DNA from 4 places in the Actinoplanes lobatus genome. Region 1 is predicted to be linked to each of the others. Evidence: riboswitches for the same ligand, from Rfam matches in the RefSeq annotation. Region 1 holds a riboswitch; each other region holds the start of a gene.
The links. A riboswitch is a leader RNA that binds a small molecule or an ion and turns the genes downstream of it on or off. The one in region 1 is predicted to bind cyclic di-AMP.

Region 1 (7,057 bases):
GAACCAGTCCCGGAACAGCAGGGCGAGCCGCTCGTTCGGGGCTCCGGCGACCCGGCAATGCAGGTTGACCTGCTGCTCACCGGGTACACGCCGGTTCCAGTACCGCTTGGCCCACAGGTGCGGTGGATCCGCACGACCGGCCGGCACATGATCCTGCTCGTACGGTCGCCGACAGAATCCGAGCGCGGCCAACGGTCCATCGAACGCGGCCGCGGCATCGTCGAGATCAACGACACTGACCTGTACGTCGAACACCGGCTTGGCCGCCATCCCGGGGATCGAGGTGCTGCCGATGTGATCGACCCGCAGCGCCGACGGCGCCAACGCGGCCTGCAACTCGCCGGCCAGAGCCGCTCCCTGGTGTCGCCAATCCGGGTCGTACGCGGCAATGAACATCACGGCAGCACGGTAGCGGAGCGCCACTCGCCGATCGCCGCGACGGCACGGCCACCGGCACCGTCGTGCGCCTTCATATTGATCTGTACGAGCCGCGTTGCCACGCCGCCGATACCAAGGGTTCAGCTCTTGGTCTCGATCTCCGCGCGCATGTCGGGGAAGTCGCCCTTCACGTCCACCGCGGTCTCGTAGAAGTGCAGAAACATGCCGACGCTACCTTCGTCGGCCCACCCGCAGATGGCCACGTCCTCCTGGCCGACGACGCTGTTGCCGCACTGCGCCACCCCGCCGAGTGAGCCGGTACTGGCAGCGGAGACCTGGGTCAGCTGGTTCTCGCCACTGAACGACTGGAACATGGTGTCGAGCATGCGCTGCGGATCGTCGATGTCGACCTCGGCCGCGATGACGGCGATCATCTTCTTGTCGGCCAGGGACCCGTAGAAGGCACCGAACGCGTTCGCGGCGCCCGGGTAGCCGTCCAGTTCCTTCGCCAGGTCCATGGTGAGCGAGGACAGTTCCTCGGCCTCGATCTTGGAATGACCGTTCAGCGTGTTCGGCTCACGGATGCTGATGTCGGCCTTCGCCGTTTCGCTCGGGCTGGGGCTCGCCTTCTTGTCCTGCGCGGTTCCACCGTTCCCGTTCTGGGAGAACGTCTCACCGACCAGATAAAAGACGATTCCACCACCGACGAGTACGACGAGCGCGATCGCCACCGACAACAGGGTGATCACGACCGTTCGCGACTGTCCCCGCGGCTGAGACGGGACAGCCGGCATGCCGGGCCGGCCGTAGCCGGGGTGGCTGTAGCCCGGCTGCGCATAGGTGGGCTGACCGTAGTTCGGCTGTTCGTAGAGCGGCGCGGTGTGCTGCGGCGTCTCATACGGGTCGACGGGCGGCGGGAGCGGTTCACCGGGCGACGGCGGATAGGGTGGCTGTCCGGGCGGCGGCGGGTAGGTCATCAACGCTCCAGTTCTCGAACTGTCGCTGGATCCTACCGACGGCCGGCGTCACGGCCTCTCATGACCTGGGCGGATGTGGTTTACCGGACGGCTGCGGTGATCAGGGCTTCGGGCGATTCCAGTCGGGCTTGACGGACATCATCTGGGCGGTCTTGGTGGGGTCGCGGTCGATCAGGTCGCCCAGCACCTCGTCGATCTTCGACAGTAGATCGGTGGGCAGCCGCACCCCGGCGGCGACGGCGTTCTCGGTGACCTGCTCGGGCCGGGAGGCGCCGATGATCGCCGAGCTGACGCTGCCGGGTTGCAGGGTCCAGGCGACGGCGAGCTGGGCCATCGTGAGGCCGGCCTCGTCGGCGAGCGGGCGCAGCCGCTGCACGCGGTCGAGCAACACCGGGCCGAGCACCCGGCTGATGAACTGGGGCGCACGCCCGCCGCTGGTGGCGCGGGAGTTCTCCGGCAGCGGACGGCCGGGCTGGTACTTGCCGGTGAGCACGCCCTGGGCCAGCGGCTGGAAGACCACCTGTCCGATGCCTTCACGCTCGCACAGCGGCAGCACCTGCGGTTCGATCACGCGCCACAGCATGTTGTACTGCGGCTGGTTGGCGACGATCCGGCTGCGCAGCCCGAGGTCGGCGGCGATCCGCAGGGCGGCCTCGATCTGTGGGGCGGTCCATTCCGAGACGCCGAGGTAGAGCACCTTGCCCTGGCGTACCAGATCGTCGAAGGCGATCAGGGACTCCTCGATCGGGGTGCGCTCGTCGAAGCGGTGCGCCTGGTAGAGGTCGACGTAGTCGGTGCCGAGCCGCCGCAGCGAGGCGTGGCAGGACTCGATGATGTGCTTGCGGGACAGGCCGCGGTCGTTGGGGCCGTCGCCGGTGGGCAGGCAGACCTTCGTGGCGATCTCGACCGAGGACCGGCGGACGGTGCGCAGCGCGTCGCCGAGCACCTGTTCGGCCGCGCCCTGGGCGTACACGTCGGCGGTGTCGAAGGTGGTGACACCGGCGTCCAGCGCGGCCTGGATGCAGGCGAGCGCGGTGTCCCGCGCGACCAGCTCACCGTGGGTCAACCAGTTGCCGTACGTGATCTCGCTGACGTAGAGGCCGCTACGACCGAGGCGACGATGTTCCATAGTGGATCATCCTACCGAACTGATCCGTCACCGAGGGCTGAAGCGAGATGCCCCAGCCGCACGGGGCGGCTGGGGCATCAGGCGTCAGGCGTCAGTAACCGAAGTCCTGGGTGTAGTACGGGGTGCCGTCGGCCTTGAGGACCACGCCGACACCGACCGTCTTGGACTTGCAGTTGACGATGTTGGCGCGGTGGCCGGAGCTGTTCATCCAGCCGTTGACCACCTCGGAGGCGGTGCGGTAGCCGTAGGCGATGTTCTCGGCCGACGGCTGGGCGTAGCCGGCCGCCTTGGCGCGGTCGACGAAGCTGGACCCGCCGCTGCCGGTGTGCGAGAACGTGCCAGTCTGGGCCATCCAGGCGCTGTGGTCACGGGCGGCCTGGGTGAGCTGCGCGTTGACCGTCAGGGCGGAGCAGCCGTTCTTGCCACGCTCGACGTTGATCAGGCGGTTGATCTCGTCCTGGAGGGCCTGCTCGGACGACTTGGCCGGCGTGGTGTTGCCCGGGGCGGGCGTCGTCGGCGCGGGCTGGCTCGGGGCGGGCTGGCTCGGGGCCGGCTTGGTCGGGGCCGGCTTGGTCGGAGCCGGCCACGACGGGCTGCGCTTGACCGGACCGGGGTTCCAGGAGCCGTAGCGGCCGGAGTCGTAGTTCCCGGAGCCGTACCGGCCCGAGTCGTAGTTGCCCGAGCCGTACCAGGAGCCGTACTGCCCGTAGTCGGGCTGCGTCGGGCCAGGCTTCGCCGGCGCAGCCTCGGCCGAACTCGCGATCATCGTGGTGGCACCGATCGCGGCGACCGGGGTGAGGAGAGCGGTCACGGCGAAGCGGCGAAGAAGCTGGCGCAAGAGCAGACCCTTTCGGAATGTTCCACCCGCTGTCTGCGGGCTCACCAGTCACTTCGACGAGGCGCCGGGCGCGACGATCACAGAATCGGTGTTTGCCGGTTTCCGAATGGTTGCCGCGATCGAGCCCGGGTCCCGGTGGCGTTCGCGGTCGTCTTGCGGTTGGCGGGTGCTCCGTCCGTACGAAATCGGTCTTGAGGGCCTGGAACCGCGGATGCCCGGCGTCGGGCCGAGGTCACCGGGGGTGCGAGCGCAACCGGCCGGAGGGATCTTGATGCGGAGGCGGAGGAGGCGAGTGCGGTGAACGCCCGGCTGTTGACGCCCCGGCCCGGTGGTTGCGGCATTCGGCCGCTCGGCCATGCCCGGCGGGCCGGTGAGTCGGCTCGCCCTCGACGGAGCGGATGACTGCCGGCGTAGCCGCGGAGATGACGATCCGGATTTATCGTGATCAGTTTCACACAAGATCATCACCGCGCCGTCACCACCCATGAACACAGCGTGTCGGAAAACTTCGCACCCGTCCCGCAACCGGGACGCTACTCGCCAGATCGATCGGCACCCGTGGATGTCGCGGCGGGTTGGCAGCCCCTGGACCTGGGATATCAAGGAAGGGCGGCGGGCACCTGCTCGCCGGTCGTGTCAGCACGGACCACGCCGAGCCCTGCCCCGGTCCGGCGACACGAGCCACTTGGCGAGCATGAGGCAATCGGGGGCAGGGACGGGGGAACCACATATCGATCCGGCACCGCCAGGTGACGGATCTTGGGGTGAAGCCGCCACCGTGCGGCCGGGCATTCCTTCGCGCCCGAACCCGACAGCTAACCTCGCAGGCGTGCCGGAGGGATTCCTTCACCGTGCACGTACGTACTTCGAGCCGGCACTTCCGCACCCTGGGAACCGGCACCATCGCCCTGTCCGTGGGTCTCGGTCTTCTCGCTGGAGGACTCGGCACACCGCACGCCGCCTCCGCCGCCCCACAGGCGCCGAGTGTCGCCACCGTCCGGACGAACGTGGCGGTGAGCCGCACCGTCACCGTCGAGGCCGCGGCCGGCGCCACTGCCAGCACCAAGGTCGTGACCGCGGCGCAGCCGATCGGCGCCCGGGTCGTGACCGAGGCGGCCTCGCACAAGGGCAAGCTCTACCTGTTCGGCGCCGTCGGGCCGAAGCGATTCGACTGCTCGGGCTTCACCCTCTACGTCTACAAGAAGACGGTGGGCAAGAAGCTGCCGCACAAGGCGAACCTGCAGCAGAAGTACGGCAAGAAGGTCAGCAAGGCCGACGCCCGTCCCGGTGACCTCATCATCATCCGCAGGGGCTCGTACGGCATCCACGCCGCCATCTACGCGGGCAACGGCATGATGTGGTCGGCGCCGCGGACCGGCAAGCCGGTCAGCAAGCAGAAGATCTGGAGCTCGAACTACGTCGTCCGGCGCCTGGCCTGATGACGACACTGCCCGCACCCACCACAGGGTGCGGGCAGTCGGCGTCTACGGCTACCTCGCCCGTTCGTAACCGGCCTCGTCGACGGCCGCGGCCACCGCGGTGTCGTCGACGGGCTGGGCGCTGGTGACGGTGACCGCGCCGGAGGTCAGGTCGACCTGGACACCGGTGACGCCGGGGATCCTGCCGACCTCCTCGGTCACCGAGTTGACGCAGTGCGAGCAGGTCATGCCGGTCACGGTGTAGGTCTTGGCGGCCATCACGGTCTCCTCGTCGTTGGCGAATTCCGGCGGACAGGGCGCCGCCGCCTCCCCACGATGATACCGGTACCCCCCTAGGGTATTACCGAATGGCACACGGATCTGCGCTGTCAGTTCGGTCGCAGGTCCAGCGGCAGCCGGTTCACGCTGGTCATCAGCCACGGGTTCACCTCGTCGACCGGCTCGTCGGCCGCGACCGAGATGTCCGCGTACCGCTGGAACATGATGCCCAGAGCGACCCGGGCCTCCAGCCTCGCCAGGGGCGCTCCGATGCAGAAGTGGATGCCGTGCCCGAAGGCGAGGTGCGGATTGCGGGTGCGGTGGACATCGAACCGGTCGGGTTCGGTGAACACCCGTTCGTCACGGTTGGCGGCCGCGAGCCACGGCATGACGACGGCACCGGCCGGAACGTCCACCTCGCCGATCCCGACGCCACGGGTGGTCAGGCGGGCCAGGCGAGGAAACGGCGTACGGTATCGCAGCACTTCCTCGATGGTGTCGGGTAGCAGTCCCGGGTCGTCGCGTACCGCCGCCGCGGCCTCGGGGTTCTCCTCGAAGCAGAGAATCGCGTTGCCGAGCGTCGCTGTCGTGGTGATGTGCCCGGCGAGCAGCAGCAGGCCGACGAACCCGATGATCTCCTCGTCGGCGAGGTGCTCCCCGTCGACCTCGGCCAGAATCAGTTTGCTCATCAGGTCATCGGCGAGGTCGGCGCGCCGCGCCCGGATGCGTTGCAGCAGGTAGGTGTTCATCTCCCGGATGGTCGGTACGGCCGTGTCCATCGACTCCGTGGCGGTGGCGAGGAGCGACTGTTCGGGATCGATGTTCTGCTGGTTGAACAGGTCGTCGGCCCATCGGTGGAAGATCGGCCGGTCCGATGCCGGAATGCCGAGCAGTTCCGCGATGACGATCACCGGCAGGGGGTAGGCCAACCGCTCGATGATGTCCACCCGGGTCTCGCCGCCCGCGCCGTCGAGCAATTCGTTCGTGACCCGCGCGATCCGGGGTTCCAGCAGGGCCACGACCCGTGGCGTGAACGCCTGGTTGACCAGGCCGCGCAGCTTTCGGTGCCGGGGCGGATCCATCCGGACGAAGTTGCCCTGCTCGAAGAGCGCGAAGTCCTCCTGCCGCGGCACCAGTTCGCTCAGATCCGAGGAGAAGGCGCCGGGGTCGGAGAGCACGGCGCTGGTTTCCGGGTGACCCAGCACATGCCAACAGCGTTGCTTGTCGTCATGGACGACCTGTCCCCGGCCGCGCAACCGCTCAAGCCAGGCGAGCAGATCGGCCAGCTTCGGCGCCTTCTTCGTCGAGGTCATCGGAAGCCCCTCCGCGAGCACCCTTTCGGGCCGGGCAGGAACGTAACCCTGAGGACCAACGCTATCCCGGTCCGCGTCCGTTCTGCCCCGAAGGACGCCGAATCAAGGCGCTTCGCGATCGTCCGGGCGCCGGAGCTGGTCGCGGCGGCGGATGAGGTACGCCCGTTCGGCGGCGTTGTCGGTGCGGGCGACGGCCCGGTCGTAGGCGGCCGCCGCGGCACCGTCATCGAGACGTCGCAGCAGGTCGGCGCGGGCGGCGTGGAAGGCGTGATAGCCGTCGAGGACGTCGGCGAGCCGGTCGATCTCGGCGAGCCCGGCGGCCGGGCCGTCGACCTCGGCGACCGCGACCGCCCGGTTCAGCCGCACGATCGGGGACGGGTCGAGCCGTGCCATCCGGTCGTACAGGGCGATGATCGTCGGCCAGCGGGTCTCCCGGGCCGACGGGGCCTCGGTGTGGACGGCGTTGATCGCGGCCAGGAGCTGGTAGCGCCCGGCCGGTGGGCCGCCGGCCGCCACCGCCGCGATCCGCTCCCGGACCAGCGCGGCGCCCTCGGCGATGAGGTGGCGGTCCCAGAGCCCGCGGTCCTGTTCGGCGAGGATCACCAGTTCCCCGCTGCCGGACACGCGAGCCCGCCGCCGGGCGTCGGTGAACAGCATCAGCGCGAGCAGCCCGGCCACCTCGCCGTCGCCGGGCAACAGGTCACGCAGCAGGCGGCCGAGACGGA
Region 2 (7,057 bases), 3.8 Mb from region 1:
CGTGCTGCGCTGGCGGCACTCGACGCTGGACCTGGCCCGGGAACGGGCGCAGACGCTCGGGCTGTCGGGGGCGGCCTTCCCGTGGCGGACCATCCGCGGCCAGGAGTGTTCGGGCTACTGGCCGGCCGGCACCGCGGGCTTCCACATCGCCGCCGACATCGCCGACGCGGTCCGCCGCTACGTGCAGGCCACCGGGGACTTCGACTTCGAGCGTGAGGTCGGCCTGGAGCTGCTCGTGGAGACGGCGCGGCTGTGGCGGTCGCTGGGCCACCACGACCGGCACGGGCGGTTCCACATCGACGGCGTCACCGGGCCGGACGAGTACACCGCCGTGGTGAACGACAACATCTACACCAACCTGATGGCGCAGCAGAACCTGATGGCCGCCGTCGACGCCTGCCAGCGGCACCCGGACCTGGCCCGCGGTTTCGGGGTCAACGACGAGGAGGCGGCCTCCTGGCGGGACGCGGCGGCTGCCGTGCACGTCCCGTACGACAAGGAGCTGGGCGTCCACCAGCAGTGCGAGGGCTTCACCCGGCTCCAGGAGTGGGACTTCGAGGGCACCCCGCCGGAGGGCTACCCGCTGCTGCTCAACTACCCGTACTTCGACCTGTACCGCAAGCAGGTGGTCAAGCAGGCCGACCTGGTGATGGCGATGTACATCCGGGGCGACGCGTTCACCCCGGAGGAGAAGGCGCGCAACTTCGCCTACTACGACGCCCGTACCGTCCGGGACTCGTCGCTGTCGGCCTGCATCCAGGCGGTCATGGCGGCCGAGACCGGGCATCTCGAGCTGGCGCACGACTATCTGGGCGAGGCCGCCCTGATGGACCTGCACGACCTGCACCGGAACGCGCGGGACGGCGTGCACGTGGCGTCGCTGGCCGGCTCCTGGATCGCGCTGGTCGCCGGCCTCGGCGGCATGCGGGACTTCAACGGCCAGCTGAGCTTCGCGCCGCGACTGCCCAGCCGGATCAACAGTCTGGAGTTCTCGCTGCTCTGGCGGGGTCTGCGGCTGCGCGTCAACGTGACCTCCGAAGAGGTGACCTACTCGCTGCGCAACGGCGGCGGGCAGGCCCGGCTCACGCTGATCCACCACGGCAAGGAGCTCGAGGTGACCCAGGTGCGACCGGTCACCATGCCGATTCCGGCCGCGGTGCCGCCGGGCCCGGCACCGGCCCAGCCGCACGGCCGCGCTCCGGTCCGGCGCGCGGTTCACTGAGCACATGAAAACGGCCCCCGCCCGGATGGGCGGGGGCCGTTCTCGTGAAGTCCGTCAGAGCATCGAGACGTGCACGTGGTCGGTGTGGTCACTGACCCCGTGGTATGTCTTCCAGCCCGAGGCCGGGAACCAGATCATCTTGTTCCAGATCACGTAGTAGATGCCGAGCTCGTCGGCGTTACGGACCAGGAACGCCATCAGGTTGTTGCCGTACCGGAATTCCTTGTCGGTGTCGTAGACCGAGAATCCGCTCTTCTGCAACGACCAGTCGCAGGCGCGGCCCTTGGGGTGTTCGAAGGGCCCGCCGTCACGGTGACAGCCGACGAAATTACTGAAGCCGGCCTTCTTGACTTCCTTGTACATGTGCAGCGTGCGCTTGGTGATGCAGCCGCCGGTGGTCGGGTCGTCCTCGGTGCAACCCTCCGAGGAGAATCCGCCGGAGCCGTTCCGCGGCGCCGGGGCGGCCTCCGGCGAGTCCGCCACCACGAGGCCCTTGGTCACCGAGTTGCCACCGACCAGCTGGAACGCCTTGTCGGCCGCGTCCTTCTGCTTCTTCATCACCGTGGCGTTCTGCTGCTGCGCCTTGACCTCGGCGTCCAGCTGCGCCTTGCTGTCCGAGATCTCGGTGATCGCCGCGTTGAGCTCGTGCAGCTTGGCGTCGTGCAGCTTGTTGATCTCTTCGAGGGAGACCGCCTTGGTCAGGAAGTCGCCCGAGTCCTGGGACCTGAGCAGGAAGCCCATGGCGCTCAGGTTGCCGGTCATGTACTGCTGCTTGGCGATCTGGTCGACCTCGGGGATCAGTGCGTCCCGCCGGGCCTCCGCCGCCTTGATCTGTGTGGCCAGTTTGGCCTGCGTCTTGGTGGACTGCGTCACCGCGGACTTCGCGGAGGCGTAGCGCCGGTTGGTCGACTCGATCACGTCGTTGAGAGTTGCGTCCTCGTCCTCCTCCTGTGCGGAGGATGAGGAGCCGCCTGGCTCGGCCGCGGCCGGAGTCGCGGGCGCCATGAACATCAGGGCGCTCACCAGCGGCGCCAGGGCAAGTATCAGCCACCGGCGGGGACTTGCTGCCATCAACAGTTCCTTCCGTGACACCGCCGACCGAGTTAGCTGACGGGTTCGGGACGGAAGCAATCCCTACCGCAAACTGCGCGGATACACCCCAGTGAACCTGGTTCCCCGGTTCGTCTCGCGACGATTGGGCGGCGGCCTGCCGGCAACTCGGGGGCGGTGCCGTCCTGGCAGGACCGGCGGCCAGTTTACCCGAGATATCGCCGTGGATCAGACCCCGGGAACCGCGAAAAGAGTTACCTCGCAAACACATTCCGTAATTGCAATCACCTGTCGTGTCGGGGCAATTGCGGTGCGTACGAGAACTGTCGATCTGTCGATCGAGTGGGTATGGTCGGTGCGGTTCCCGCGCGGGGGCCGCCGCCTAATCGCCGTCATCGGCGAGCCGGGGAACCAATATCTCCGGGGTGAATCCGCTACCAGCGGTAGGGATTTCCTTCGTCCCGAACCCGTCAGCTAACCCGGCCGGCGGCCGACGGAAGGAAATGCCTGTGCAGCAGAACACTGCGCAGCGATTAGCGGCGTTGCTGGCGCTGCTCGTCGCCGCGTGCGGATTGGCCGTCGTCGCGTCGCCGGCCACCGCGGCCCCCCGGCTGCTCGCCGCCCCCGGAGACACCGGGGACGACGGCGAGGGCGGATCGAAGTCCCTCATCGAACAACTCGAGAAGGCCTCCAGCGGCTACGTCGCGGCCAAGAAGAAGCTGAAGACCTCCAAGGAGCAGCAGACCAAGCTGACCTCGGAGCTCAAGCGCCTGGACACCGAGCTCGGGCCACAGCAGGAGCAACTCGATCTGATCGCCACGCAGGCGTACACCGCGGGCCGGGCCGGGCCGATGTCGGCCATGCTCGCCGCCGATTCGGCCGAGGGCTTCCTGGGCCGGGCCGAGACCCTGGCCATCGTGGCAGCCGACCAGAGCCGGGCGATCAACGGCCTGAAGACCACCCGCGAGGACCGGCAGAAGGCCAAGGACTCCATCGACATCGCGATCAAGGACCAGCAGAAGCAGGTCACCGTGATGGCGAAGCAGAAGGCCAAGGCCGAGGCGGCGCTCAAGGCGGCGAACCAGGGCTCGGACACCTCGTCCTCCTCCGACGGCGGCGGTAGTGCCGACGCGGAGCCGGGCCCGAGCGGGTCGAGCTGCAACCAGGACGACCCGACCGGCACCGGCGGCTGCATCACCGCGACCCTGCTGCACGCCTACAAGCAGGCCCGGGCGGACGGCTTCACCCGGTTCACCAAGTGCTGGCGTACGCAGAACAGCGGTGAGCACCCCAAGGGGCGGGCCTGCGACTTCTCCGCCGAGAAGGGCACCTTCGGCGGGGACGCCACGGGGGCCGACAAGACGTACGGCAACAACCTGGCGAACTACTTCATCAACAACGCCGACGACCTCGACGTCCTGTACGTGATCTGGTACCGCCGGATCTGGCTGCCGAGCAGTGGCTGGAAGTCGTACAGCGGGGCGGGTGGCGACCCGTCCAGCGACCACACCAACCACGTGCACCTGTCGGTCAACTGAACCACCGGGGGAGTGCGGGGCCTACCTGCGGGCGAAGGCCTCGTACTCCTTCATCACCTCGTCGGTCGGGCCGTCGGCGCGGATCGTGCCGGCCTCCAGCCAGATGCACCGCTCACAGGTGTCCCGGATCGACTGCTCGCTGTGGCTCACCAGGAACACCGTGCCGGCCTGGGCGCGCAGCTCCCGGACCCGGGCCTCGCTGCGCCGGCGGAACTTGGCGTCACCGGTGGCCAGCGCCTCGTCGATCAGGAGCACGTCGTGCTGCTTGGCGGCCGCGATCGAGAAGCGCAGCCGGGCCGACATGCCCGAGGAGTACGTCCGCATCGGCAGGGTGGCGAAGTCACCCTTGTCGTTGATGCCGGAGAACTCGATGATCTCGTCCTTCTTCGCCCTCACCTCGTCCGGCGACATGCCCATCGCGAGGCAGCCCAGCTCGACGTTGCGGTCGCCGGGCAGCTCGTTCATCAGTGCCGCGTTCACACCCAGCAGGGACGGCTGGCCGGAGGCGTAGATCGCGCCCCGGGAGACCGGCAGCAGGCCGGCCACCGCGCGCAGAAGGGTCGACTTGCCCGAGCCGTTGGTGCCGATCAGGCCGATCGCCTCGCCCTTGTAGGCGACGAAGCTGACACCCTTGACCGCGTGCACCTCGCGGATGTTCGAGTTCTTGCTCCGGGTGGCCAGGCGCTTGAAGCTGGCCAGCGGGCTGGAACTGGACGCACCGGCCTGGTGGACCTTGTAGATGATGTGGGCCTCGTCGGCGATGACGGTGGGAATCCGCTCGTTGTCAGCCACGGCCGTAGCCCTTCTCTCCGCGCCAGAAGTAAACGAAGCCGCCGATGCCGACGACCACGGTCCAGACGATCGCCTCGATCCACAGCACGGCCGGGGAGTTCGCCAGGGTGGCCTCATCGAGCAGCGCGTGGCGCATCAGTTCGATGTAGACCAGCATCGGGTTGGCCTCGACCACCTGGAGCTGCCAGCCGCTCAGCAGGTCCTGGAACTTCGTCACCGGGTAGAGAACGGCCGACCCGTACAGCCAGAACCGCATGATGAACGGGATGAGCTGCTTGACGTCGCGCACCTTGGAGCCGTAGCGGGCCATGAACAGGCCCAGGCCGACGTTGAAGAACGACTGCAGGATCAGGGCCGGCACCACGATCAGCCACTTGACGGTGATCGGCTCACCGGTGATCAGCACGATGCCCATCAGGACGAACACCGCCACCACGAAGTTGCGGATCTCCACCAGCGAGGCGGAGAGCGGCAGGCTGGCCCGGGGGAAGTGCAGCGCGCGGATCAGCCCCAGGTTGCCGGTGATCGCGTTCGTCCCGGTCTGCACCACCGACTGGGTGAACTGGAACACGAAGACACCGATGCAGAGGTACGCGATGAAGTTCGGCATCTCGTGGTGGCCGCCGAGGACCAGACCGAAGATGACGTAGTAGACAGCCGCGTTGATGATCGGGGTGAGCACCTGCCACACCGCGCCGAGCTTGGTGTTGCCCAGTGCGGACGTCATCTTCGCGCTGGAGTGTGCCCGGATGAAGTGCCGGTACTCCCACAGCTGCCGGGTGTAGTCCGGAAGGCTCGGAAGCCGTCCGGACGCGCTCAGGCCGTTGCGCCGGGCCAGCTCCTTGAGGGAGAGGCCGGCGTCGGTCTCGGCGACCGCCGTCTCTGGCATGGGGTGGTGCTCCGATCTGGTCGGCCCGAAGGGCGCGGCGGGATCCGATGCCTGGTGCGAGGTCACAGCATGCAGCATGACAGGCCCCCGCCGATGCCGATGGAACGGGTTCGTATCGACGTGGATGTGACGGTAGCTGACCAAACGGCGGAACGCAACCGTTACGTCGTAGCGCTATAGTGACCGTGTGGCGACAATCAAGCGCGCACCAGCCGGAGCGGCGGTGCTCCGAGGCGATATCACCGTGGCGATCCGAAACGCCGTCATGAGTGAGCTGGCGGAGGTCGGTTACGGCCGGTTGTCCATCGAGGCAGTGGCCCGCCGTGCCGGGGTCGGCAAGACGGCGATCTACCGTCGATGGAGCAACAAGCTCGAAATGGTAATGGAGATAATCTCGGATGTCGCGGAGCGAAAAGTTCCACTTCCCGACACCGGAAGTTTCTCCGGCGACCTCCAGCTCCTCCTGATGATCGTGAGCACGGCTCTCCAGCACCGGATCGCGTCCCAGATCATCCCGGACCTGATGGCCGAGGCGGCCCGCAACCCGCAGATCGCCGAGACTCTGCAACGGGCCCTCCGGACCCACCAGCAGGCCGTCGGCGAGAAGCTGATCGGGCAGGCGGTGGCCCGCGGCGAGCTGCCCGAGGGCACCGATCCGGAGGTGGCCGTGGACATGATCCTGGGCCCGCTCTACTGGCGGCTGGCCGTGGCCCGGCAGCCGATCGGTGAGGACTACCTGGAGAAGTTCACGGTGGCGGTGACCGCGGCGTTGCGCGCCACCGCCTGACCGGCAACCGAACTCGCACTGGTTCGCTCCCGTTTGCAACTCAGCGAATCCAGCGTCGCGGGCCGGAAATGCCGACCGGAGAGGCTGATCCCGACCCCACCATTGGAGCCGGCTTATGACCTCTGCCTGTGATTCCCGTGTCGACTTCACCGTCCTCGACGCCACCTCGCTGCTCGCCATCGCACTCGGGAGCTCGCCGGGCCCGCACTCCGGCTCCGGCGGCCCCCGGCCCCCGCTGGTGATCAGCGACGCCGTGGTGGGCTCGTGGCACAGCTCCGACGGCGCGGTCCGGCTGAGCCTGCGGACCGATGGGACGTACGCCGGTGAGGTGGCCGGCCGTCGACGGCCGGCCCGCGGCACCTACCGGATCGAGGGCGGTTCGGTGCTGCTCCGCGACGATTCCGGCCTGCAGACCGCGGTCGCCGTCCAGGACGGCGAGCTGGAGATGGCCGGCCACCGGCTGCATCCCGCCGGATAACCGGGTTCCCTCCCGGGCGTACGGCGGTGATGCTGTCCCCATGATCGATTGGCTGAACAGCCCGGCGCTGGTGGCGTTCGGGGTGCCGACGACCTGGGCCGAGGTGCTCGGGTTCCTGACCGGACTCGTGAACGTCGGCCTCCTGGTCCGCCGGCACATCCTCAACTGGCCGCTCGGCATCCTCAACGTGCTCCTACTGATGGTCGTCTTCTGGTCGGCGGGCCTGTACGCCGACGCCACCCTCCAGATCGTCTATGTGATCCTCGGCTGCTACGGCTGGTGGGCCTGGCTCCACGGCGGC
Region 3 (7,057 bases), 2.7 Mb from region 1:
CTGCTGGAGGCGTTCGACCGGTTGCCCGGTGGCGCGGATCCGCTGGCGGATGTGCGCGCGGTCTGCCGGGAGTGGGTCGAGCAGGCCTCGCGGTGGGGTGCCGCGGCTGTGCACATTCGGTCACCGCGGGGTGTGCTGGCGCGGCGTGGCGAGGAGGATCCGTTCGTCGGCGGGCTGTATGAGCGGCTCGCGCGGCTCGTCGAGGCGGCGATCGCGTCGGGTGCGGTGCCGCGGCAGGACGTGCGGTTCGCGGTGCTGATGTGGGTGACGATCTTCGATGAGCGGGTGGTCGTGGATCTGACCCGGACGCTCGCATGGAGCGCGGACGAGGCGGCGGAGCATCTCACCGGAGCGCTGCTGAGGGTGCTGGGGCGATCCTGAAGGGTGTTCTCTCGTCTTTTGGATGGTTCTTGGACAGGTACGTTGACTTACGCTCGACTGAGGAATCCGCTGTAGGTCCTCGGAAATTCAACGGCGGCCGGAGGCTCTCATGTCTTTGGAACTGGATCGCAGGCTCGCGGATGTCGGCACCCGATTCCGGATCTTTCCTCAACCCCGATTCCTGATGAAGGCGGACGGATCGGGGCCGCTCTTCGCGGAGCCCGAGCTGGTGGTCGTCTCGGTCGAGCCGGCCGCCATGCGGCCCGGACCGGGTGACGACCGGATGTTCGTGATCGACGCGATCGGCAAACTGCCCTACAACAACTTCTTCCGGCCCCCGTTCCGCGGCACCAAGCGGGACCCGATCCAGCCGAGCGAGGACGGTCATTTCGATCATCTCGACCCGGCCACCCGGGAATTCTCGGCGGCCACCATGTACGCGACCGTTCGCCGGGTCCTCGACATCTGGCAGGACTACTTCGGGCGCACCATTCACTGGCATTTCGAGTCCGATTTCGATCGACTGGAACTGATTCCGTTGATCGAGTGGAACAATGCGCAGTCCGGGTACGGGTTCCTCGAATTCGGCTTCGGCCGGACGCCGAACGGGACGATCGACCACACCCGGCCGTACTGTGAGAACTTCGACGTGCTCGCCCACGAACTGGGGCACAGCATCATCTTCGCCGAGGTCGGGGCGCCGGCCAGCAAACAGGACGACGGCATCGACTACGGCGGCATGCACGAGTCGGCCGGTGACCTGGTGGCGATCGTGTCGTCGCTGCACTTCCACTCGGTCGTCGACCATCTGCTCGAGTCGACGCGGGGCAATCTGCTCACCATCAACGGCCTGGACCGGGTGGGGGAGCTGTCCGACAGCCGGGAGATCCGGGTCGCGTTCAACGCCATGCGGATGTCCGACGTGGGCGAGGAGCCGCACGACCGGTCGCTGCCGCTCACCGGGGCGATCTTCGACACCATGGTCGAGATCTTCCAGCGCGACCTGGTCGCCAAGAAGCTGATCAGCGACGACCTGCGGATCCGGTCGACGAACCTGCCCGGCACCGCGCAGGACCTCGACGAGATCCAGGCCGAGTTCACGGCCGCCTACACCGGTAACGAGGAGGCCTTCAAGGAGTCGCTGCTGCAGGCCCGCGACTACCTGGGCCGGCTGCTCGCGGCCACCTGGAGCACCATCTCGCCCGACTTCATGACCTACCACGGCATCCTGCGGGCCATCCTGGCCGCCGACCGGGAGATCAGCGGCGGCGAGAACGCGCAGACCATCCGGGAGTGCTTCGCCTGGCGGGAGATCGCCCCGGTCCCGACCTCGATGCTGCTGCGGCCGCACACGCTGGCGTCGTGCGGCTTCCAGGCCAACGACAGCGGTTCCGCCGCGGCGTCGTCCCGTGACCGTCTGCTCCCGGACCCGCGCCCCAACGGCTCCGCGACCACCGCCGCCCATCTCTGACGATTCCTACCTCCGGGGCGGGGCACCCGCCCCGGAGCGCGTCTCCCCGCGGTACTCGCGGATGACGTCGTCGCCGTCGCGGGCGGTCTCGGCGAAACCGGCCTTGGCGGCGACCGCGGCCGACGCCACGTTGGCCGGGTCGTGCCGGATCGCCACCCGCTCGATACCGGGCAGGGTGAGGGCGACCCGGGTGATCACCCGCACGGCCGCCGTCATGTGGCCACGGCCGGCATACGGCGTACGCATCCAGTAGCCGATCTCCAGGACGTCCGGCCCCATCCGCGTCATCAGGCCGATCGTGCCGATCAGCTCACCGACCGCCGTGAAGATCGCGTAGTTGAACTGGGTGCCGTCGAAGTTGCGCCCGATGAAATCGCGGGCCTGGTCGACGCCGTAGTCGTCGGTCGCGAACGGCAGCCACGGGCGCAGTTCGGGCAATGACTCCTGGACGGCGGCCGCGAGTTCGGCGGCCCACTCCGGTTCCCAGCGCTTGAGGACCAGGTCACCGGCGTTGATCATCTCGGGTGGTTCCATGACCGGACATTCTGCCCGGAGCGGGCGCCGGCTCGATGCGCAGGCCGGGGACCAGGTCCTGATGAGGCACGAAAAGCCGCTCTAAACAGGAATAACCCCTGTGCCGGGTATTTCTGGGCGAAATGAAGATCAAATCGGGCGAATACTGAGAAGAACGTCACTATCCCCGGCGTGAGGCTTGGTATTCATCCATCGACCGTGGATACCGTCGGGCCGTCCCGCGTACGGCGGGCACTGTGGACGGACCGCCGAATCCTGCCGCCGCCCACGGACACGAATCGACGGCAGGAGCGGGGGACCCACTTTTTCCGGCGCGCCGGGCGCGCCTCGGGGTGAAGCCGTGCGTGAAACGGCCGGGCCACTCTGCCCGAACCCGACAGCTCACCTCGCAGGCGTGGAGGATCATCCATGTCTCGGATCGGTAGACGAACGCGCCTTGCCCTCGGTCTGGTGACCGCCGGGGTGACCGGAGCCGGCGTCCTGCTCGGCCCGGCGGCCCCGGCTCAGGCCGCGGCCCGCCAGGTCAACTGGGATGTCATCGCCAAGTGCGAGTCCGGCGGACGGTGGCACATCAACACCGGGAACGGGTACTACGGCGGCCTGCAGTTCAGCCGCAGCACGTGGAAGGCCAACGGCGGCGCCAAGTACGCGCCGACCGCCGACAGGGCCAGCAAGGCCGAGCAGATCGCGATCGCCGAGAAGCTCCACAAGAAGCGCGGGCTCAGCCCATGGCCGGTCTGCGGAAAGAAGCCCGGCGTCTACAAGAAGACGTCCAGCGCGAAGAAGCCCGCCGCGAAGAAGCCGAGCGGCAAGACCTATGTGGTCCGCTCCGGCGACACACTCGCCTCGATCGCGCGCAAATTCAAGATCAAAGGCGGTTGGCGTACGCTCTACGCACTCAACAAGGACCGCATCTCCAGCCCCGGCCTGATCTTCGTGGGGCAGCGGATCCGCCTCTGAAAAGTGTCGTACCCCCTCGGTAGCGTCCCGTGCGACAGAGAAAATGCTGCCGGGGAGGCCGGATGTTCCGTCAGGGCGATGTGCTGATCATTCCGGTGCCGCAGGCCGATGTCCCGGCCTGCGCACCGGTCCCACGCGATCGGCGAGGGCGGATGGTGCTGGCCCGCGGTGAGGCCACCGGCCACGCGCACGTGGTCGGTGGCCCGGGCCTGGTGCTACTCGCCGACCTCGACGATCCGGAGCGGATGTTCCTCGAGGTCCCGGCGCACGGCCGGGTCACCCACGAGGAGCACGGCCCGATCCCGCTGCCCGCCGGGCACTACCGGGTGGTGCGCCAGCGGGAGTACATTCCTGGCGCCTTCCGGCCGGTCGCGGACTGAGGGGGCGGGCTGTGCGACTGACACACACGCAGGAGTCGATGGCCGCGGCGATCGAGGACCAGTGGCTGGCCGCGGCGATGGAGACGGGCCCTGCCGACCGTGCCGCCGCGGAGGAGGGCGTCCGGGAGGCATACCGTCTCGCCAGCGCCGAGCCACCCGAGCGGATCTACTGGTTCGGCTCACCCCGCGCGGCCGCAGCCGCCGCGGCCTTGCTCTCCGGGCCGGTCGACCCGATCCCGGAGGCTCCTGGCACGACATCACCGCCCCCAGCCGTCGCCCCTTCCGGCGCGGCGGCGCCGCAGGCGGGTGCCGGGCCGGGCTCGAGTGCGGTGCCGCCAGCGGGAGCCGAGCTGGGCCTGGGTGCGGCTTCGCTGGCGGGCGCTGGGCCGGGCCTGGGTGCTGATTCGGAGGCGGTGCGGCCGCCGGTGGGTGCCGGGCCGGGCCAGGAGATTCCGGAGTGGTTCGCCGAGGCTCAGGCCGAGTTGCGCCGCCAAGGGTGGACGCCGGGGGCGCGCGCGGGCCGGTCGATGCGCGGCCTGGTGCGCACAGCGCCGTGGGCGGCCGCCCGGAAGGCCGCTCTCGTCGCGCTCGGCGCCGACGGCTGGGCCCAGCTGAGCGCCGCGGCCGGGCGCCGGTCCTGGCCCCTGGTGATGGACATGGTCGCGGGGCGGTTGCGGTCCCGGCTGAGTGAGGACCTGGCCGCCGAACTACCCGCCGCCGGGCCGGCGGTGCTCGACGCCGTCTACGGGCAGCACGACGGGGCGTGGCTGAGCACGTTCGAGGCGGCGGCCCGGGTGTGCCCCGAGGCAGACCTGATGACGAACCTTGCCGGCCTCGCCCGGGTGGCCCGGCACAGTGGCTGGTGGTGGGCGTTCGAACGGGTTGCGGTGCTCTCCGAGCGTCCCGTCACCCTGGCCCGCGACAACGTCGGGCGGCTGCACCGCGGCGAGGGCCCGGCCATGGAGTTCACCGACGGATACGGACTGTGGGCCTGGCGCGGCATGCCGATCCCCTCCGACCTGGCGGCCGAACTGCCGTCCCTGACCGTCGACCGGGTCCGCCGGGAGACGAACGCGGAGATCCGCCGCGTGATGCTGGAGCACTTCGGCTACGAGCGCTACCTGAGCGAGGCCGGCGCCACGCAAATCAACTCCGACGAGACGGGCACACTGTGGCTGCTCCACCTGCCCGGCGACGAGCCACTGGTGATGGTCGAGGTGATCAACTCGACTCCGGAGCCGGACGGCACGAGCCGCGTCTACTGGCTGCGGGTCCCACCCCAGACCCGCTCGGCTCGCGAGGGCGTGGCATGGACGTTCGGCCTGACCGAGCAGGAGTACCAACCCTTGATCCAGACCTGACCCCACGGCCACAGTGTTCCGCCGCGGCCCGGCCGCCTGACGGCTTACCCACCGAGGGCATCAGGGTCTATCTGTTGCGGCGTGGCCTATACGGCTGCGTGGCTCCGCCGGGCGATGATGGCAGTGCGGGCATGACTCACTTCGGATAGATCACCGTGGCGTAGGAACCTTGATGATCTTCTGAAACGGTCATGCCCGTCTCGTTGCCGCCACCAGCGGCGGTTCTGCACCTGACCGGCTGAACCGGACATTACCGTGACTTTGCCGGGGCCCTACGTCACAAGGTCGTCGACGCCGCGGCGCCCACGATCATCATCACGAAAAAGAAGGCAGCCGGAACAAGGCAGACGTAGCCGAGAACAAGGCCTGTAATAGCCATTCCCCGGCCCGCCTTGGCCTCGTTTTGGGTGTCCTTCAAGCCCATATGCCCAAGAACGACCGCCGCAATAGCCGGCAACCCGAGGATCAAGGCCCCGCCAAGGATTGAGATAATGCCAAGGACCATGGCAGCAACCGAGCTGCTGGAGGTCGGTCGGACCATCTGAACAGGTACGGCAGCATAGGCAACGGGCACGGGCTGCTGGTACGGCGGAGGATAGGTCACAATGGGCTCCCGAGTCGATGAGATTCTGTGCCCACCCAGTTCGGTTACCTCGTCGTCATCTTGAATCCTTTGCGGCTTTGTGATGAGCGAGCAACTGAGCTGCACCACTCCCGTGCCGGTCACCGGAGCCGGGGCGCCGGTGGTTCTGAGAGCCAACGATTCCCAGTACTCCAGCAGGAGATCCGTTCTACGGTTCTGTGCGGGCTTGGCGGGCATTGTGGCTGGTTATCGCGGTGGCTTGATGCCGGCGCCGGAAGATCGACCAGGCGATGACGTCGGCGATGCGGCGGGTCGGTTCGATGACTATGGCGCGGAAGGGATGGCCGGGATCGGTAGCCGTTGGCCTGTGCGGACGGGATGGCGGTGCACCGGGACGGGTCGCACCTGGCAGGATGTTGCTGGTCAGGGGCCGTTTTGGCGGTGGATGCGAAATCTTGGCGGTTTTCGCTCATTGGCTACCGTTGGTGGCCAGACCGCTTATGCGGAACCGCCCCACCTCCGGTGGAGGCGATCAATGGGCCACACCGCGGGGATGCGTTCGAGGAGGCCTTCGGTGTAGACGTCGCGCAGGCGCAGCGGCTTGAGGTGTACGTAGCCGATGTGGCAGTCGCACAGGGCGTTGGTGCACGCGCGCGGTCGGAGGGCCGCGCGCCACGTGCCGTCGTACAGGTTGCCGATCGGTTCCTGGATGAAGTGGCATCGGCGGACGGTGCCGTCGCCCAGCACCGAGATGGCGGTCTCGCCGGCGTGGCACGGCAGGCCGAGTGACGCGTGCGGGCGGACGCTGTCGCCGAAGCGGGGATCCAGCGCGGTCCAGCGCCGCTCCTCCTCGGTGGTGTAGACGTGGCCGTCGGCCGCGTTCACCCACAGGTAGACCGTGGCCGGCAGCGCCGAGCGCAGCGCGACCGCCTCGCCGTGGTGGTCGGGGAGCCCGACGACGCCGACCGAGTAGCGGATGCCGAGCAGGTCGAGTTCCCGGCAGCGGGCCAGGAACCGTTCCCGGGTCGCCTCGCCCGGGTGGTAGGTGGTCCACAGCGCGGCGACCCGGGGGTTCGCCGCGGCCAGCCAGCCGGTGCGGGCGGCCAGGTTCGTCTGGATCGCGACCCGGGCGACGTGCGGCAGGTGGGAGAGACGCACGATCGCGTCCCGGTACCAGGACCGGGTGAGCCCCTCGCCCCACGGCGTGAACAGCACCGACAGACGCCGGTCGGTGGTCGCCTCCACCCAGCCGGTGAACCGTTCCAGGGCCGCCCGGTCGGCGCGCAACACCTCCGGCGGGTCGACGCGCTTGGCGAACGGGCAGTACGGGCAGTCGTAGTTGCAACTCGCGAGCGGCCCACGGTAGAGCACATAGAGGTCGGTCATC
Region 4 (7,057 bases), 950 kb from region 1:
CGAGGAACTCGACGGTGGAGCCGGGCCAGCCGTGGGTGAGCACCAGAGGCAGGGCCCCGGGGTCGGCCGAACGGACGTGGAAGAGGTGGATCCGGTCGCCGCCGATCTCGACGACCTGCCGCGGGATGGCGTTGAGCTCGGCCTCGTGCGCCCGCCAGTCGAACCCGAGCCAGCGGTCGGCGAGTGCCCGGACCCGGTCGAGCCGGATGCCGTAGTCGCCGGGTGCGGCGTCGGGCCACCGGGTGCGGCCGAGCCGGGCGGTCAGATCGTCGAGTTCGGATTGCGGGACCCGGAGACTGGATTCGTTCATGTGGCTAACGTTAGACTGGCGAACGTTCAGAAGTCCAACGTTAGATTCATCAACGTTAGAGAGCCCAATGTTAAAATCGCTACGTGGAAGAGCTGCCAAGCTGGGTGCTGAGTCAGGTCTCGGCGCAGGGTCACCGGATCATCGTCGAGAGGTTCGGGGCGGTGGGGGCGCGGGGCTACCACTACCGGCTGCTGCACTCACTGGTCACCGACGGTCCGGCCAGTCAGGCGGCGCTCGGCCGCCGCACCGGGATCTATCTGAGCGATCTGGTCGGGGCGCTCAACGAGCTGGAGTCGGCGGGCTATGTGCAGCGGTCACCCGACCCGGCGGACCGGCGGCGCAACGTCGTCGGGCTCACCGAGCGAGGGCGGGAGCGGGCCGTGGAGTTGTCGGAGCGGGCGCACGCGGTCCAGGACGAGCTGCTGGCGCCCCTGTCCGGCCCCGAGCGCGAGCAGCTGACCGGGCTGCTGCAGCGACTGTGGGAGCACCATCGATCGGGTGGGTGACGGGCCGCTCACGCCCGGCGGGCGCGGCACGGCCGGGACGGACCGGAGAGCTCGCGGGTCGCCCACGGCGGTTCACGAAGGCGTACGGAATCAAAAGAAAGACCGCCGGCGCGAAACGACGGCGGTCTTTCCCGGAGGGTTTTCTAGCCCGGTCGGCGATAGCCGGCGATGGGCCCCCGATCGATGGTGGCCATCCGCACATGGTCTCCCGTGTGCGGAGCGTGCACCACCTGACCGCCACCGATGTAGATGGCGACGTGATGCACGTCGGAGTAGTAGAAGACGAGGTCACCCGGCTTCAACTCGCTCCGGCTCACCGCTGTGCCCGAGCCCCACTGGTCCTTCGTGTAGTGCTCGAGGTGCACACCGACCGCGGCCCACGCCTCCTTCGTCAGGCCCGAGCAGTCGTAACTGCCCGGCCCCTCGGAGCCGAAGACATAGGGCTTGCCGATCAGGTCGCACGCCTTCTGCGCGGCACGGCCACCCTTGTCGTTGGTGTACGTGACCGGGCACGGGCCGGTGCGCAGAGGGCCGTCGTCGATGTTCGCGTCGCCGTACGCCTGGATCCGGAGCTTCTGGAGCTTCGTGATCTCCTTCTCGATCGCCGTCTTCTTCGTCCCGAGATCCGTGTCGCGGGCGGAGATCTCGGACTCGAGCTGGTCGACCTTGGCCTTGTCGGCGGCGTACTTGTCGCGGAGCTTCGCGACGTTGGAGATCGAGGCCTCCTGGTTCTGGGCGAGCTGGTCGAGCAGCGTGAGCTTCTCCACCAGACCGTCCGGGTCACCACTCAGCAGAGCGTTGAGGTTTCCCGGCGGGCCCTGCATGTAGGCGTCGACCGCCAGACCTCGCACCTGCGCCATCGCGACATCCACCTGAAGCTGAAGCGGCGTCAGCGTCTTCGCCAGCTGCTTCTGCTGCTTCCGCAGCTTGGTCAGCTTCGTGTGGTTGGCGTTGTAATCCTCGATGACGGGCTCGAGTTTGTTCCACTCTTCGTCGATCTGACCCTCGACGGTGGACGGCGAGGGAGTGGCATGGGCCGCCACCGGACCCGTGATCACCAGGCCGGCCGCGGCGAGCGCGCAAACCAGGATGCGCAGCAGGCCGGCGCGACGCGCGCCATTGCGTTTCACGTTGTGTGCGTCGTCCTTTCTTCCCACTCAGCCGCCGACCGGGTTAGCTGACGGGTTCGGGCGGGAAGCATGCCCGGCCGGGCGTGGTGCCACGGCTTCACCCCACTGACCTGGGTCCCCGGTTCGCGTGTCGCGATTGGGCGGTGGTTCGCCAGATCGGCCGGATGGACGATGGGGGGCTGCCGAACCGGGGACCACCGTACTCGGATCATGCCGGCAAATGAAGGTCGCACAGCCCGCCGAACTGTACGAACAGTTGTCGATACGGAGGGTTACTAAAATGGCCAGGTATTCAGTGCACGCCCCAGCCACGGCACGACGACGATCACTGTGGGTAACACCAACAGGCCCGCGGCCGCTGCCGTCCCGGCCACCGCGAGGGCCGTCGAGCTACGGCCCGGACGATCCAGCCGCGCCAGGCGCCGCCGCCGCGATTCACCCTCCGGGTCGGCGGTCACCTCCTCCGCCAAGGGGACGGCGTCGGCGAGACGAGCCAGCGCGGCCCGCAGCGGCGCGTGCCCGGCGCGGCGCCTCGCGGCATCGTCGGCCACCATCTCCAACAACAGGTGTACGGCGTCCAGCGGCGCCTTCGACCGCAGCGGCCCGGGCACGGCCTGATAGAAGGCCGTGAACGACTCCATCACCAGTTCATGCTTGTGCCGCAGGTGGGCTCGCTCGTGGGCGAGGACGGCGTCGATCTGCTCCCGGTCGAGCACGTCGAGCACGCCGTCGCTGAGCACCACCCGCGGGTTCCGGCCCGGCACGCAGTAGGCCAGCGGCAGGGGCGCCTCCAGCACCCGCACCTCTCCCCCGCTCAGCCCGTCATGGCGTTCCACCCGATCAAGGAGGTCGACGAGCATGCGATGCCGGTCGCGCCGGGCACGGGCCCGGGAGGTCACCTTGACGAGCGAGACCACCAGCCGGGTCACGATGGTCGCGGCCACCGCCAGGGAGAACAGCAGCGCCGCGACGGTCTCCGGGTGCCGTGCGCCGGCCGCACGGACCACCTCCTCCGGGGCGGCGAGCACGACCCCGAGCGCACAGAGCACGGCGGTCAGGGTCAGCGCCTGCCAGAGCAGCACCGCGGCGACCGGGGCGCGGTCCGGCCAGCGGGCGTTCGCCAGCAGCCTCGGCACGGCAAGCGACAGTGTCAGCCCGAGGGCGCCGAGCAGGAGGGCGGTCACCGCTCGATGTTACGGGCGGCCTTCTCGATGGCCGCCTTCAGCGCTTCCGGTGGCAGCTGGCCGACGAAGTAGGCGAGCGCGGCATCCCGGTCCGGCGTGGCGCTCAGCGCGTCCAGCATCACACCGGCGGTCATCTCCTCGCGGGTCTGCGCCGGGGCGTAACGGTAGGCGCGATCCGCTCGCTGCTGAACGACCAGGCCCTTCTTGGCGAGCCGGTCGAGGACGGTCATCACCGTCGTGTACGCCAGGTCGCGGTCACGGCTGAGCCGGTCGTGCACCTGCCGGACGGTGAGCGGCTCGCGTGCGTCCCACAGTTTCGCCATGACCTCGCGCTCGAGGTCGTTCCTCGCCATGTGAGGCAGTCTACTGCACAGCGTCGTACTACGAGTCGTAGTATCTACTACGAATCGTCGTAGAGGGGTTGCCATGGACGTGCTCGACCTGACTCGATTGCAGTTCGCGGTCGTGACGATCTACCACTACCTGTTCGTGCCGGTGTCGATCTGCCTGTCCGCCACGGCGGCCGGATTCCACCTGGCCTGGCTGCGCACCGCCCGCGAGAAGTACCTGCACCTGACCAAGTTCACCGGGAAGCTGCTGATCGTCACGTTCGCGGTCGGCGTGGTCACCGGCCTGGTGCAGGAATTCCAGTTCGGGCTCGGCTGGAGCGCGTTCGCCCGGTTCTACGGCGACGTGTTCGGGCCGACGCTGGCCATCGAGGGGATGCTCGCGTTCTTCCTCGAGGCCACGTTCCTGGCGCTGTGGTATTTCGGGTGGGACCGGCTGCCCCGCCGCCTGCACGCCGCCACCATCGTGGTCGTCGCGGTCGGCACGCTGCTGTCGGCGTACATCATCCTGGCCGCCAACTCGTTCATGCAGAACCCGGTGGCGTACGAACTGGATCCGTCGACCGGGCGGGCCGTGCTCACCAGCTTCACCGAGCTGATGACCAACGAGGTGGTGCTCGCCGCGTTCCCGCACACGATGGGCGGCGCCGCGATGGCCGGCGGCGGGCTCCTCATGGCCATCGGCATCTGGCGCACCGTCGCCGACCCCGCCTTCCGCACGCTCGCCCGGGTCGGCGCCTGGACCATGCTGATCGGCGGTGCGGTCACCGCGATCAGCGGCGACCACCTGGGCAAGGTGATGACGGCCGTGCAGCCGATGAAGATGGCCGCCGCCGAGGCCCTCTACGAGACCGCGACCGCGGCGCCGTTCTCCGTCTTCGCGATCGGCGAGCTGGGCCACGACCGGCCGTTCTTCAGCATCGAGATCCCGGGCCTGCTGTCCTTCCTCGGCACCGGATCGTTCGGCGGGACCGTGCAGGGCATCGACGACCTGCAGACGGCGTACACCGCCCAGTACGGGCCGGGCAGTTACGTACCGATGATCCCGGTCGCGTTCTGGACCTTCCGCCTCATGATGGGCGCCGGGATCCTGGCGATGGCGGTCGCCGCCTACCACCTGTGGTCCACCTGGGAGACCACCCGGCGTGTCCCGCCGCTCCCCGCGTTCCTGCGGCCCGGCCAGGGCACGCCACGCTGGCTGCGCCGGTTCGTCCTGCTCGCCCCGGCGCTGCCGGCCGCCGCCAACACCTTCGGCTGGATCTTCACCGAGACCGCACGACAGCCCTGGCTCGCGTTCGGCATCTCGAAAGTGGAGGACGGCGTCTCCCCCGGCCTCACCAGCGCCGAGGTGATCGCCTCCCTGGCCGGATTCACCCTGATCTATGGCCTGCTCGCCATCGCCTGGTACCGCCTGATCGTCCACCTCTCCCGCCAGCCGCTCACCCCGGTCGCTTCCGAGCAGGAAGAGCCCGAGCCGGTTCCCGCCTACTAGGAGTCGTCTCCCATGATCACGTTCTGGTTCGCGGTCCTCGTCCTCACCTGGGTGCTCTACTTCGTCCTCGAGGGCTTCGACTTCGGCGTCGGCGTCCTCTCCCCGGTCCTCGGCCGCGAGGAGCACGAGCGCGGCGCGATCATCCGTACCGTCGGCCCGTTCTGGGACGGCAACGAGGTCTGGCTGGTCGCCGCGGTCGGCGTCACCTTCGCCGCCTTCCCCGCCTGGTACGCCGCGCTGATGTCCGCCCTCTACCTGCCGATGGTCGCCATCCTGCTGCTCCTCGCGGTTCGCGGAGTCGCTCTCGAGTTCCGCGGCAAACACGACTCGCCGTCGTGGCGCCGTCGCTGCGACCTGCTGCTCGCCGCGAGTTCCGGTGGCATCGTGCTGCTCTGGGGAGCGGTCCTCGGCGTACTGGTCGACGGCCTCGCCCTCGGCAGCGACGGCGAGGTCACCGGCACCGGGCTCAGCCGCAGCCTCGGTCCCCTGCTCAGCCCCGCCGCCGGTCTCGGCGCGCTCGCCGCGCTGCTCGCCGCCGTCCTGCTGGGCGCGACGTTCCTCGCGCTGCGCACCACCGGCCCGGTGCGCCGCCGGGCACGCGACGTGGCACGCCACACCGGCACGGCCGGCGCGGTCACCCTTCTGCTCATCGGCATCGGTACGGGCAATCGCCTCGCCCTGGCGGCGGCGGCCGTCGTGTTCATCGCCGGGCTGCAGGCGCGGCGCTCCCGGGAGGGCACCGCCTTCACGGCCGTCGCCCTGGCCGTCGCCGGCGCGGTCGCCGCGGTCTTCACCGCCCACGGATCGGTGGTGCTGCGCAGCACCCTCGACCCGGCCTGGTCCCTGACCCGTGCCTCGGCCGCCGCCGGCCCCGAGGCCCTCCGCCTGATCACCATCGCCGGGGTGCTCATCCTGCCCGGCGTCCTGGTCTATCAGGCCTGGTCGTACTGGGTCTTCCGGCGCCGTGTCGCCAGCGAGCGGGTCGCCTCGTGAACCCGGCCCACCCCGTCTCCCGGGCCACCGTCGACGAGCCGCCCTCCCCCGAACAGCTCTCGGCAAACGGCCCTCACCCCGCACCCAGAGGCGCCCCCACCTCCCCTTCTTCCACATCCTCACCCGCCGCACCCTCACCCGCCACGTCTGGCGATCTTGGACGATCGACCACCGCCACGGGCGGGAAAACACCCAAGATCGCGAAGCGGGAGGACCGCGAGCCAGCCACGGCGAATCTTGGACGATCCACCACCGCGACGGGTGGGAAAACACCCAAGATCGCGAAGCGGGAGGACCGCGAGCCAGCCACGGCGAATCTTGGACGATCCACCACCGCGACGGGTGGGAAAGCGCCCAAGATCCGGGAGCGGGAGGACCGCGAGCCAGCCACGGCGAATCTTGGACGATCCACCACCGCGACGGGTGGGGAGAGGCCCAAGGTTGCGAGGCGGACCGGACGACAGGAGTCGCGGCCGAGTGCGGCCGCGCGACAGGAGACGACGTCGGGACTGACGGGCGCGCGGGTCTCCCGCGGGCCGGTCGACCCACGGCTGCTCCGCCACGCACGGACCAGCCGAGCCGGGATCGCCCTGCTCACGCTCATCGGTATCGGCCAGGCCGCGGCAACGATCGCCATCGCGGTGGCCCTGTGCGGGATCGTGACCGGGCTCGTGACCGGCCGCTCCGTGACGGTCTTCCCCGAGCAACTGACCGGGACGACCGCGATCCTCCTGCTGGCCGCCGCGTTCACGGCACGCGGCGCACTGGCCTGGGCGGAACAGGTGGTCGCCCAGCGCACCGCCGCCACGGTCACCGACGAGCTGCGCCGCTCCCTCCTGGACCGGGTGATCCGTCGCGGCCCCGCCTGGGTCGCCGCCTACGGCTCCGGCCGGCTGACGACCGTACTGGGTACCGGCCTCGACGCCCTGCGCCCATGGTTCTCTGGTTACCTGCCCGCGCTCGTGCTGGGCGCCCTCCTGCCCCCGCTCGTCATCGTGATCATGGCCGCGGTGGATCCCGCCTCCGCGGTGATCGCCCTGCTCACAATGCCGTTGCTGCCGATCCTGGGTGCTCTGATCGGCTGGGCCACCAAGG

Region 2: another riboswitch for cyclic di-AMP. It lies ahead of BJ964_RS12245 (coiled-coil domain-containing protein); the one in region 1 lies ahead of BJ964_RS29555 (C40 family peptidase).
Region 3: another riboswitch for cyclic di-AMP. It lies ahead of BJ964_RS41765 (LysM peptidoglycan-binding domain-containing protein); the one in region 1 lies ahead of BJ964_RS29555 (C40 family peptidase).
Region 4: another riboswitch for cyclic di-AMP. It lies ahead of BJ964_RS25200 (C40 family peptidase); the one in region 1 lies ahead of BJ964_RS29555 (C40 family peptidase).

The regions. Positions count from the first base shown of each region.
Region 1 is NZ_JACHNC010000001.1:6,441,950-6,449,006, reverse strand. It holds gene BJ964_RS29575 (GrpB family protein) at 1-396, opposite strand, end outside; gene BJ964_RS29570 (hypothetical protein) at 519-1,355, opposite strand; gene BJ964_RS29565 (aldo/keto reductase family protein) at 1,456-2,484, opposite strand; gene BJ964_RS29560 (CAP domain-containing protein) at 2,576-3,322, opposite strand; cyclic di-AMP (ydaO/yuaA leader) riboswitch at 3,999-4,167, shown strand; gene BJ964_RS29555 (C40 family peptidase) at 4,174-4,761, shown strand; gene BJ964_RS29550 (heavy-metal-associated domain-containing protein) at 4,813-5,019, opposite strand; gene BJ964_RS29545 (cytochrome P450) at 5,130-6,332, opposite strand; gene BJ964_RS29540 (RNA polymerase sigma factor) at 6,435-7,057, opposite strand, start outside.
Region 2 is NZ_JACHNC010000001.1:2,650,933-2,657,989, forward strand. It holds gene BJ964_RS12240 (glycoside hydrolase family 65 protein) at 1-1,222, shown strand, start outside; gene BJ964_RS12245 (coiled-coil domain-containing protein) at 1,277-2,293, opposite strand; cyclic di-AMP (ydaO/yuaA leader) riboswitch at 2,298-2,434, opposite strand; cyclic di-AMP (ydaO/yuaA leader) riboswitch at 2,642-2,777, shown strand; gene BJ964_RS12250 (coiled-coil domain-containing protein) at 2,776-3,810, shown strand; gene BJ964_RS12255 (ABC transporter ATP-binding protein) at 3,832-4,602, opposite strand; gene BJ964_RS47905 (ABC transporter permease) at 4,595-5,491, opposite strand; gene BJ964_RS12260 (TetR/AcrR family transcriptional regulator) at 5,715-6,278, shown strand; gene BJ964_RS12265 (Atu4866 domain-containing protein) at 6,394-6,756, shown strand; gene pnuC (nicotinamide riboside transporter PnuC) at 6,797-7,057, shown strand, end outside.
Region 3 is NZ_JACHNC010000001.1:9,155,828-9,162,884, reverse strand. It holds gene BJ964_RS41780 (TetR/AcrR family transcriptional regulator) at 1-381, shown strand, start outside; gene BJ964_RS41775 (gluzincin family metallopeptidase) at 491-1,852, shown strand; gene BJ964_RS41770 (GNAT family N-acetyltransferase) at 1,859-2,386, opposite strand; cyclic di-AMP (ydaO/yuaA leader) riboswitch at 2,623-2,796, shown strand; gene BJ964_RS41765 (LysM peptidoglycan-binding domain-containing protein) at 2,795-3,346, shown strand; gene BJ964_RS41760 (hypothetical protein) at 3,409-3,726, shown strand; gene BJ964_RS41755 (DUF6745 domain-containing protein) at 3,738-5,087, shown strand; gene BJ964_RS41750 (DUF4190 domain-containing protein) at 5,365-5,907, opposite strand; gene BJ964_RS41745 (STM4011 family radical SAM protein) at 6,169-7,056, opposite strand; gene BJ964_RS41740 (STM4012 family radical SAM protein) at 7,053-7,057, opposite strand, start outside.
Region 4 is NZ_JACHNC010000001.1:5,489,630-5,496,686, reverse strand. It holds gene BJ964_RS25210 (epoxide hydrolase family protein) at 1-310, opposite strand, end outside; gene BJ964_RS25205 (MarR family winged helix-turn-helix transcriptional regulator) at 394-816, shown strand; gene BJ964_RS25200 (C40 family peptidase) at 960-1,946, opposite strand; cyclic di-AMP (ydaO/yuaA leader) riboswitch at 1,964-2,099, opposite strand; gene BJ964_RS25195 (M56 family metallopeptidase) at 2,222-3,130, opposite strand; gene BJ964_RS25190 (BlaI/MecI/CopY family transcriptional regulator) at 3,127-3,483, opposite strand; gene BJ964_RS25185 (cytochrome ubiquinol oxidase subunit I) at 3,557-4,969, shown strand; gene cydB (cytochrome d ubiquinol oxidase subunit II) at 4,982-5,962, shown strand; gene BJ964_RS25175 (ATP-binding cassette domain-containing protein) at 6,472-7,057, shown strand, end outside.